One region of the Streptococcus urinalis 2285-97 genome, then DNA from elsewhere that is predicted to be linked to it. Evidence: predicted binding sites of a transcription regulator. Region 1 holds the regulator's gene; each other region holds the start of a gene.
What was found. The regulator Rex, encoded in region 1, represses fermentation and respiration genes when NADH is low (regulators of the CRP and FNR family bind a similar motif). The targets are predictions, from matches to a motif close to TTGTGAANTANTTCACAA.

Region 1 (3,213 bases):
GATATTAATCTTGAAAAAGATAATATTGATTTCCTATCACTATCTGCACATAAATTTCATGGACCAAAAGGTATCGGTCTTCTTTATCATCGTTCACAACAATTCGATAGCCTTCTTCACGGAGGTGACCAAGAAAATAAAAGACGAGCTAGTACGGAAAATCTAATTGGAATTTCTGGAATGACTCAAGCATTAAAAACAGCTATTCAAAATAGAGATGATAATCTGCAAAAAGTTACTCATTTAAAATCATACTTTTTAGAGTCTATTTCTGATTTAAACTATTATTTAAATGAATCAAAAAATAGCTTACCATACGTGATTAACATTGGATTTCCTGGTAAGAAAAATGATATTTTATTGACGCAACTTGATTTAATGGGTATAGCTATTTCAACAGGATCGGCTTGTACTGCTGGTGCAGTCGAACCAAGTCATGTTTTGGAAAGCATTTATGGTGACTCTTCATCTAGGCTTGAAGAGTCCGTTAGAATTAGTCTTTCTGAATTAAATACTGAAAAAGATATCAGTGAGCTTAGTAAAGCACTACATACAATATTAGGGAAATAATAATGGCATTTGAAAAAGAAATTCATTTAACAGATTGTAAATTCACTTATAGTATAAGCAATAATATTAAAGCTTATACATTAAGAGATACTACCTTTAATCAAACAAAAATTGGAAATTATGAATTAACCAGATTACTAGAAGAGGTTCCTAATTCTGGAGAAGGCTTTCCTTTAAAGATTACAATAAATAAAGGACTAGATGCTTTTAAATTAGCAATAACTGATAAATCTGGTCTTCGTCTTGTTAATATTTTTAAATCTGATAAACATAAGATTTTACAAGATAAGTTTTATTTCTTAATGGATAGTCTTGTTGAGCGCGGTATTTTTGACAAAAAGTAATATTTTCGCTTTAATAATTATAATAAATATTAGAGAGAAGGCATATCTTATGCTAACAATTAATTACTTAAATGACAGCAAACAAGAGAAAGTTCTTACCTATGACAATTTTGAAGAATTTGAACTGTCTCGCTTTGCTTGTGCCATTAATATTGCTGATTACTACAAAGTTTCAAAAGTTGAATTAGATGGTGAAACGATTGATTACACTGGAAATATTGGTGATCTCTATCTCTTTTTGACTAAACGTTTAAAAACTAAAGCTTAAAAAATCTATGCTACTATAGGTTTTTTTTATAGCAAAATAAAACCTATATTGTTGCAGAATTCACAAGCTATTTGTTACAATAGTGTTGAAAAAATAACAAGGAGAAAAAAACGTGACTATTGAGAAAACAATTCCTAAAGCGACTGCAAAACGTCTCTCACTTTATTATAGAATTTTTAAACGTTTCCATGCAGATGAAATTGACAAAGCAAGTTCAAAACAAATAGCTGATGCTATGGGGATTGACTCTGCGACTGTCAGACGTGATTTTTCCTACTTTGGAGAACTTGGACGTCGTGGATTCGGTTATGATGTTAAAAAGTTAATGAACTTTTTTGCAGATATTTTAAATGATCATTCTACTACTAATGTTATTTTAGTGGGCTGTGGTAATATTGGAAGAGCTCTTCTTCACTATCGATTCCATGATCGTAATAAAATGCAAATTGCGCTTGGTTTTGATACAGATGATAATGAACTAGTTGGTAGCAAAACACAAGACGGCATTCCAGTTTATGGTATTTCATCAATCAAAGAAAAACTCTCAGAAACCAATATTGAAACTGCTATCCTCACTGTTCCAAGTACTGAAGCTCAACAAGTCGCAGATGAACTAATTGATGCTGGAATTAAAGGTATCTTAAGTTTTTCACCTGTTCATTTACAAGTACCAAAAGGGGTAATTGTTCAGTATGTTGATTTGACTAGTGAATTACAAACCTTACTTTATTTTATGAATCAATCTCAAAATGACTAATTAGAGGAGAAAACATGTCCAAACCAATTATCGGTATAACAGCTAACCAACGCCTTAATCCATCTTTAGATGATATTCCATGGTCTTATGCACCAACAGGATTTGTAGAAGGTGTTAAGGAGGCTGGGGGCACTCCACTTCTTCTACCAATTGTTGACGAAAAGACGGCAAAACAGTATGTTCAGATGGTGGATAAACTCATACTTATTGGTGGACAAAATGTAGATCCAAATTTTTATGGAGAAAGCAATCAAGCTTATGAAGATGATTTCATGATTGAAAGAGATTTCTTTGAAATCGCATTAATTAAAGAAGCAATCAAACTTAAGAAACCTATCTTTACTGTCTGTCGTGGTATGCAACTTATGAATGTTGTTTTGGGTGGTACTTTAAATCAAAATATACCCAATCACTGGCAATTAGAACCTTCTGAAACCATAACACAATAATTTACCATAAAAAGGATTCGATACTTGAGCCCATTTATGGACTAAAAAATAAAGTCAATACTTTTCACCGTCAATCAATAAAACAATTAGGCAGTGGTCTGGAAGTTATCGCATCTGACCCAACTGACGATACGATTGAAGCTGTGACTTCTACCAACCCCGATATCCGATTTTTAGGTGTTCAATGGCATCCTGAGATGCTTTGCCATAAACGTCAGGAAGAAAAAGATTTATTTGACTATGTTGTTAATAAACTCTAAATAATTTGATTTTTTTCCTTAAAACTATAATAATGATGTTTACCAACGATGATGTGATCTAGGCAGTTTATGCCTAGTTCTTCACATGATCGTTTTATTTTAGCAGTAAATTGAATATCATAGTCACTTGGAAAAACATTATTTGAGGGATGATTATGTGCTAATATTAAGGATGTTGCTAAATTTTTACAAGCATGAAATAGAATTTCTCGTGGTTCTGCAATTGATTTAGTAACAGTTCCTTTAAATATTACCTTTTCTTCTATAATTCTATTTTGACTATCTAAATATATGGCCAATAGATGCTCTTGTTTGTGAAAACCAATTTGATAAATTAATCTTTTTGCTAATTGTTGACTTGATTTGATTTTATCCTCAAATTGATACTGAGATTGAAAAATACGTTTTGAGAATTCAATCATAGCCTTTATTTCGACAGCTTTAACACTACCTATTCCTGTTAGTTGTTCTAGCTCTGCTAAGGATAATTGACTAAAAATTCCTAAAGATGGTATTTTCTTCAGAATGTGATCAGCAAGTGCAAGGACTGGTTTATCTTTTAGGC
Region 2 (3,213 bases), 610 kb from region 1:
TCAGTCAACCAATCAAGTGATTTTTCAAAGTTAGCTTTTACAGTGTCAAAGTCAAGAATATCATCACGGACAGGATCAATATCAAACACTTTATAGTCTTTATGAACATCATCATAACCACCGTTAAGACCAGTAAGAAGCGCTTTTAGCACATTTACACGGGCACCAAAGTATTGGATATTATGACGTTGTTCTTCATTTTCTGGGTCAAGTGGAGAAACACAACAAGAAATACATGACATTTCACCGTAGCCATCTTTAGCCATTGTTGTCACACCTTCATATTGAATTGAAGAATGTTTGTGACTCATATGCATGCAATAATGACGGAAAGAATATGGTAATTTATCAGTCCAAAGTACAGTTAAGTTTGGTTCTGGAGAATTACCAATATTATCTAATGTGTGTAAGAAACGGTAGTCCATTTTTGTAACACGGTGACGACCATCATTACCCATACCAGCCATAGAAGTAGTGATAAAGGTTGGGTCACCTGAGTATAATGCATCATAAGCTTTTGTACGAGCAAATTTTACTGTACGTAGTTTAAGCACAAAGTCATCAACAAATTCTTGAATTTCTGATTCTGTGAAAGTTCCACGGGCAAGGTCACGTTCTGCAAAAATATCTAAGACGATTGGCACACGTCCAAGAGAAGTAGCAGCACCATTGATAACACGACATACTGACATGAATGCAATATTTACCCATTGGATTGCTTCTTTAACATTTGTAGCAGGTTTACGCACATCTAATCCATATAAGTCACCAAGTTTAACAACTTCACCAAGTGCTTGATATTGAAGATTAACTTCTTCACGTAAACGGATAGATTCTTCATCGATTTCAGTAATAGAATTCCAGTCGTTTACTTTTTCTTGCATTAAATAATCAGCACCGTATAGAGCAAGACGAGCATAAACACCGATAATACGTCCACGTGAGTATGCGTCTGGAAGCCCCGTAACAGTGTGTGCATGACGGGCACGACGGATATTAGAGGTATATGCACGGAAAATACCGTCATTTACTGTTGTTGCATATTTTGTAAAGATTTCATGAATTGCTGGATCAGGTTCATATCCATTTTCTTTAAGTGTTGTTTCTGCCATACGGATACCACCCTTTGGCATGAAGTTTAATTTAAAGAGTTCATCATTTTGAATACCAAAAATCAATTCTTGGTCTTTGTCAATGAAACCTGCTGGGATACCGGCAATAGAAGTTGGTTGATTGTCCATTGGGAAACGAGTTTCTTCATAATGTGCTTTCGTTTCTTCAATGACTTTTTTGATGTGAAGTGAACGTTCTGTTGGGCCAGCTAAGAAACTTTCATCTCCGTCATAAGGTTTATAGTTATCTTGAACGAAGCGAGAAATACTTGCTTTTTCTCTCCAACTTGTTCCTTTGAAGCCTTCCCAAGCTTTTTCAAAAACATCTGTATTTGTTTTTACAGTAGCCATAATAGTCTCCTTTAAATCTAGTAACAACGCGGTTCTGTTACATTTACAAGTTTAGTGTAACACAAAGTAACCGTTTTCCCAAGCATATTTCTTGACAAAAGAAATTTTCTTTTATAATACAGTTGTAAATAATTTCACATAACTGTTACAGTTTGCGTTTGATTGGCTAAAAGGTATAATAAAAGAAGTAAAAGTAGGAGGTTTTCATGTTAATTTTTCCATTAATTAATGATACTAGTCGAAAAATTATTCACATAGACATGGATGCCTTTTTTGCTTCCGTTGAAGAAAGAGACAATCCCAAATTAATTGGAAAACCAGTTGTTATTGGAAGAGATCCAAGAGAAACAGGGGGAAGAGGGGTCGTTTCAACATGTAATTATGTGGCAAGACAATTTGGCATCCATTCAGCAATGAGCTCAAAAGAGGCATTTGATAAGTGCCCGCAAGCTATTTTTATTTCAGGAAATTATGCTAAATATAAAGCTGTCGGACTTGAGGTAAGAGCTATTTTTAAACGCTATACTGATTTAGTTGAACCGATGTCAATCGATGAAGCATATTTGGATGTCACAGAAAATAAACTTGATATTCAATCAGCTATAAAAATAGCTAAATTAATTCAGCATGACATCTGGAATGAACTTCATCTGACTTGTTCGGCTGGTGTTTCTTACAATAAATTTTTAGCAAAATTAGCCAGTGACTTTGAAAAACCTCATGGGTTAACATTAGTTTTACCTGATGATGCCCAAGAATTTTTGAAAGCTTTGCCAATTGAAAAATTTCACGGTGTCGGCAAAAAATCAGTTGAAAAATTACATGAGATGGGCGTATTTACAGGTGAAGATTTGCTTAATATTTCTGAAATGACTTTGATTGATCAATTTGGATGCTTTGGCTATGACCTTTTTCGTAAGGCAAGAGGCATTCATTATTCTCCTGTAAAGCCAAACCGTATTCGTAAATCCATAGGGAGTGAGAGGACCTATGCAAAATTACTTTATCAGGATGAGGATGTCAAAACTGAAATTAGCCACAATGTTGAAAGGGTCGTAAAGACACTTGAAAAAAATGGTAAAATTGGGAAAGTATTAGTATTAAAAGTAAGATATGCTGACTTTACAACTCTAACAAAACGGATTACTTTAGCTAATGCTAGTGATCAGTTTGAACCATTAGATTTAGCTGCAAAGCAACTCTTTGATAGTTTGCCTGAAAAAGCTTCAGGTATTAGACTATTAGGTGTGACCATGACATCACTTGAATCAAAGGAAGCAAATCTAAATTTGGAAATTTAAAAAAGACTAGTAAAACTAGTCTTTTTTTTTAATCCATTTGGTATTCTTCAGAATGATCTCTGTTGTTAAGCTTACTGGATTGTAAGTAACTATAAATGTAGAGTGCCAGCATGATAAGAGCTGGTATTGCGTCACTAATAATAGTAAAGGAAGTTATTTGGATTTCTTTTGAAACGTAATTTAAAAAAGTCAATAACACACTAGCAATGACAGAAACAATACCTAAAATATAAGGTAATGTTGAGATGCGTTGATTGTTTTTTAGATATCCCCTGTTTTTAAAACAATAGACAATAATAACAATACTTAATACAAGAAGTACTGCCGTTGTAAACCAATCAAGTGGTGTTATTTGAGATGCTTTTTTTATGGCATCCAATTGTTCTGAACTGTATTGTTTCTGAAGAGTTGGGTCATTTAATTGTTTAGATGCCATAAAGGTCATCATG
Region 3 (3,213 bases), 120 kb from region 1:
AATTTCACTTATAGCCTTTTGGGCCTCTTGAACAAAATCAAATGCAGAATAACTATCAGTAACATCTCTGACATCTATTAAATGATGTTTAATCTCTTCTTGTTCTTGTTTTGTAACTTTGGCAGTACCAATATCTAACTGACGATATACTTGCTGACTATCACCAGAAATAATTTCACCATTATAGATTTTTGCTAGTTTAATACCTAAATCACTCTTGCCTATTGCTGTTGGACCAACAATAACAATAATTTTTTGCATTTTTTATAATGAACTTTCCTTCCTTATGATATAAATGACTAAGAACGTTTTCACTTGCTATTTAACTTAAATTTAGTTACCATATATTATAACATAAGTGTATAGAAGACAAAGAATTTCTAACCATACTTATGCTCAATTTTCAATGAAGTGGGGAAACAAAATATGAGTAAAAAATTTCAATTTGCAAAAGGTTTAGTTACAGGTGTTGTTGCTACAGCAGCAACAGTGGCTGGTGCAGTATTTGCTGTTAAAAAGACTATTATTGAACCAGAAGAAGAAAAAGCTGCATTTGTTGAAGAAAATCGCAAAAAAGCTGCTCGTCGTCGTGTTGCTCGCTAAGAAAAATCAATAAAAAAAAGAAATCCCAAATGGGATTTCTTTTTTTAAGCCATTACAGATTCTGGTAAATATTCTCCAATGGCTTCCAAACGATCTGACCATTCTTGTCTAGTTAAACCGTGCTCAGCAACATAACGGTTTTTTTCATGAGCGCGACATTCAGGTGAGCAACCACGTAAGTATTTTGCTTCATTTTCTTCTGATGCAAAAATTTGTTTGTTACAAAACGGATTTGCACAATTCACATAGCGTTCGCATGGTTGACCATCAAAGTAATCACGCGCAATAACGGTTGGCTCTACATGATTAATCGGAACTGCGATTCTCTCATCAAAAACATACATAGCACCATCCCATAAGTCGCCTTGAACTTCTGGGTCTTTACCGTAAGTTGCGATTCCGCCATGTAATTGACCAACATCTTTAAAGCCTTCACGAACCATCCAGCCAGAAAATTTCTCACAGCGTACACCACCTGTACAATAAACAACCACACGTTTTTCCATAAATTTTTCTTTGTTATCACGAACCCATTGAGGTAATTCACGGAAGTTACGAATATCTGGTCTGATTGCTCCTCTAAAATGTCCCAAATCATATTCGTAGTCATTACGTGTATCTAATACAACAGTATTGTCATCAAGTAATGCTTCTTTAAACTGTTTTGGACTTAAATATTCGCCAGTAGTTTCCAAAGGATTGATATCTTGGTCAAAGTCATTATCTTCAAGACCTAAATGAACAATTTCTTTTTTGTAACGAACAAACATTTTCTTGAAAGCTTGTTCTTCTTCTTCATCTATCTTGAACCATAAATCAGCAAAACGATCATCACTATGAACCCAATCCATATATTTTTGCGTTGTTTCATAATCACCAGAGACTGTTCCATTAATCCCTTCATCAGCTATTAAAATTCTACCTTTTAAGCCAATTGATTTACAAAATTCAAGGTGTTTTTTTGCATATTCTTCAGCATTTTCAATAGCTACATATTTGTAGTAAAGTAATACTCTAATCTTGTCAGACATATTTTCTCCTCGCATTGATATAATTTAACACTTTATTATATCCTCTATCGTTTTATAATCTCAAATGATTGGCTTGTCTATTTATTCACAATAATCAAATTAAAAGTGAATGTAACACATTTATGGTATCCTAAGATAAAAACAGAGAAAACGAAGGAAAATATGAACTACGAACTTTGTTTAGAATATGGTACTTTCCCACTAAAAGAAATAGGTGACTATGTTATTGATGATCAAAACCCACCGTCATTTATAGCTGATGATCAGGTGTTAGTTAACAAGTTGACTGTCATGAACTAACTTTTTCACGAATTATTTTTAACTATTGAGAGTCAATTTCATTATATCGGTTCTGAATTTCCTGAAAAGAGAAAGGAAATACAAACACTCTATGAGGACGTTTCTGATATTCTTATTCAAAAATACAATGATCACTCCATTTCAATAGAAACATTTATTCTTTAAGATGAATCTTTTGATTCATCTTTTTTTGATATAGTCAATAGCTATAATCAAGACTAAATAAATAACTATTTTTCATTTTTCCTATTTTCCGTTACCATAGTTTTATTAGGAAAAAGAGGTAGACATTATGACACATTCTAGATTTCAATTAGTAGGATCACTACTTAGACCAGCAGATTTATTAAATTACAAAACAAAAATTGAGCAACGTGATGATATTCAGTACCCTTTTTATGATTATTTTGATGGTTATCACGAAACGGAAACAAAAAATATCAAAAAAGTTATTCAAGATGAAAAGGACCATGGGATTGATGTTTTAACAGATGGTGAGTATTCCAAATCAATGTGGCATCTTGATTTTATTTGGGGCTTTGACGGTATTGAGCGTTATATTGCTGAACATGGTTATAGCTTCAAAGATCACGATGGTAGTCACTATGAAACCAGAAAAGACATTGGAATTCGTATTGTAAAACCACTTTCTGGAAAAAATCATCATTTTCTAGATATTTATAGACTTCTAAAAGAAGAAGCTGGTGATTTTCAAACAAAACTAACGGTTTGGGGACCCGCCCATGCTTACACAGAGCTTGCTATTTTTGATAAGTTAGCAGGAGAAAATCAAGTCTACAAAACAAATGAAGAGTTGAAAGCCGGACTAATCAATGCTTACCAAGAGTTTTTGGATGACTATGTTGAAATAGGTGGTAAAATCATCCAATTTGATGATTGTTTGTGGGAACTTTTTGATTAATCAAATCCAAATTCATTCTTTGCTGAAGGAAATACCCAATTGGCAGATTTAGCAGATGAATTTATTGCTATCAATAATCAAATCGTTGATTATGCACATTCTCTTGGTTTAAAAGTTTGGACACACAATTGTCGTGGAAATTACGAAAGCCGTTCTGCAGCAGGTGGTACATATGAAGCTATCGCTGAAAAGTTTTTAAAAGATCAACATTATGATCGTTTCTTTTTAGAATGGGATAGCGAAACTTCTGGTGATATCTCTGCTCTATCTAGTTTAAAAGATAAAGATGCTGAAGTTGTATTAGGGCTACTCTCATCAAAAACAACTGATTTAGATAATGAAGAACGAGTCTATGAA

Region 2: the regulator Rex is predicted to act here: its motif matches at 1,586-1,603, upstream of pflB (formate C-acetyltransferase).
Region 3: the regulator Rex is predicted to act here: its motif matches at 1,708-1,725, upstream of trhO (oxygen-dependent tRNA uridine(34) hydroxylase TrhO).

The regions. Positions count from the first base shown of each region.
Region 1 is NZ_AEUZ02000001.1:1,001,074-1,004,286, reverse strand. It holds gene STRUR_RS05120 (cysteine desulfurase family protein) at 1-570, shown strand, start outside; gene STRUR_RS05115 (DUF1831 domain-containing protein) at 573-914, shown strand; gene STRUR_RS05110 (DUF4649 family protein) at 964-1,182, shown strand; gene STRUR_RS05105 (redox-sensing transcriptional repressor Rex) at 1,295-1,939, shown strand; partial or broken gene STRUR_RS11885 (gamma-glutamyl-gamma-aminobutyrate hydrolase family protein) at 1,954-2,648, shown strand; gene radC (RadC family protein) at 2,645-3,213, opposite strand, start outside.
Region 2 is NZ_AEUZ02000001.1:390,630-393,842, forward strand. It holds gene pflB (formate C-acetyltransferase) at 1-1,463, opposite strand, end outside; gene dinB (DNA polymerase IV) at 1,670-2,764, shown strand; gene STRUR_RS01930 (hypothetical protein) at 2,793-3,213, opposite strand, start outside.
Region 3 is NZ_AEUZ02000001.1:884,605-887,817, reverse strand. It holds gene miaA (tRNA (adenosine(37)-N6)-dimethylallyltransferase MiaA) at 1-261, opposite strand, end outside; gene STRUR_RS11265 (DUF3042 family protein) at 427-603, shown strand; gene trhO (oxygen-dependent tRNA uridine(34) hydroxylase TrhO) at 648-1,634, opposite strand; partial or broken gene STRUR_RS11870 (hypothetical protein) at 1,797-2,099, shown strand; partial or broken gene STRUR_RS11865 (cobalamin-independent methionine synthase II family protein) at 2,227-3,213, shown strand, end outside.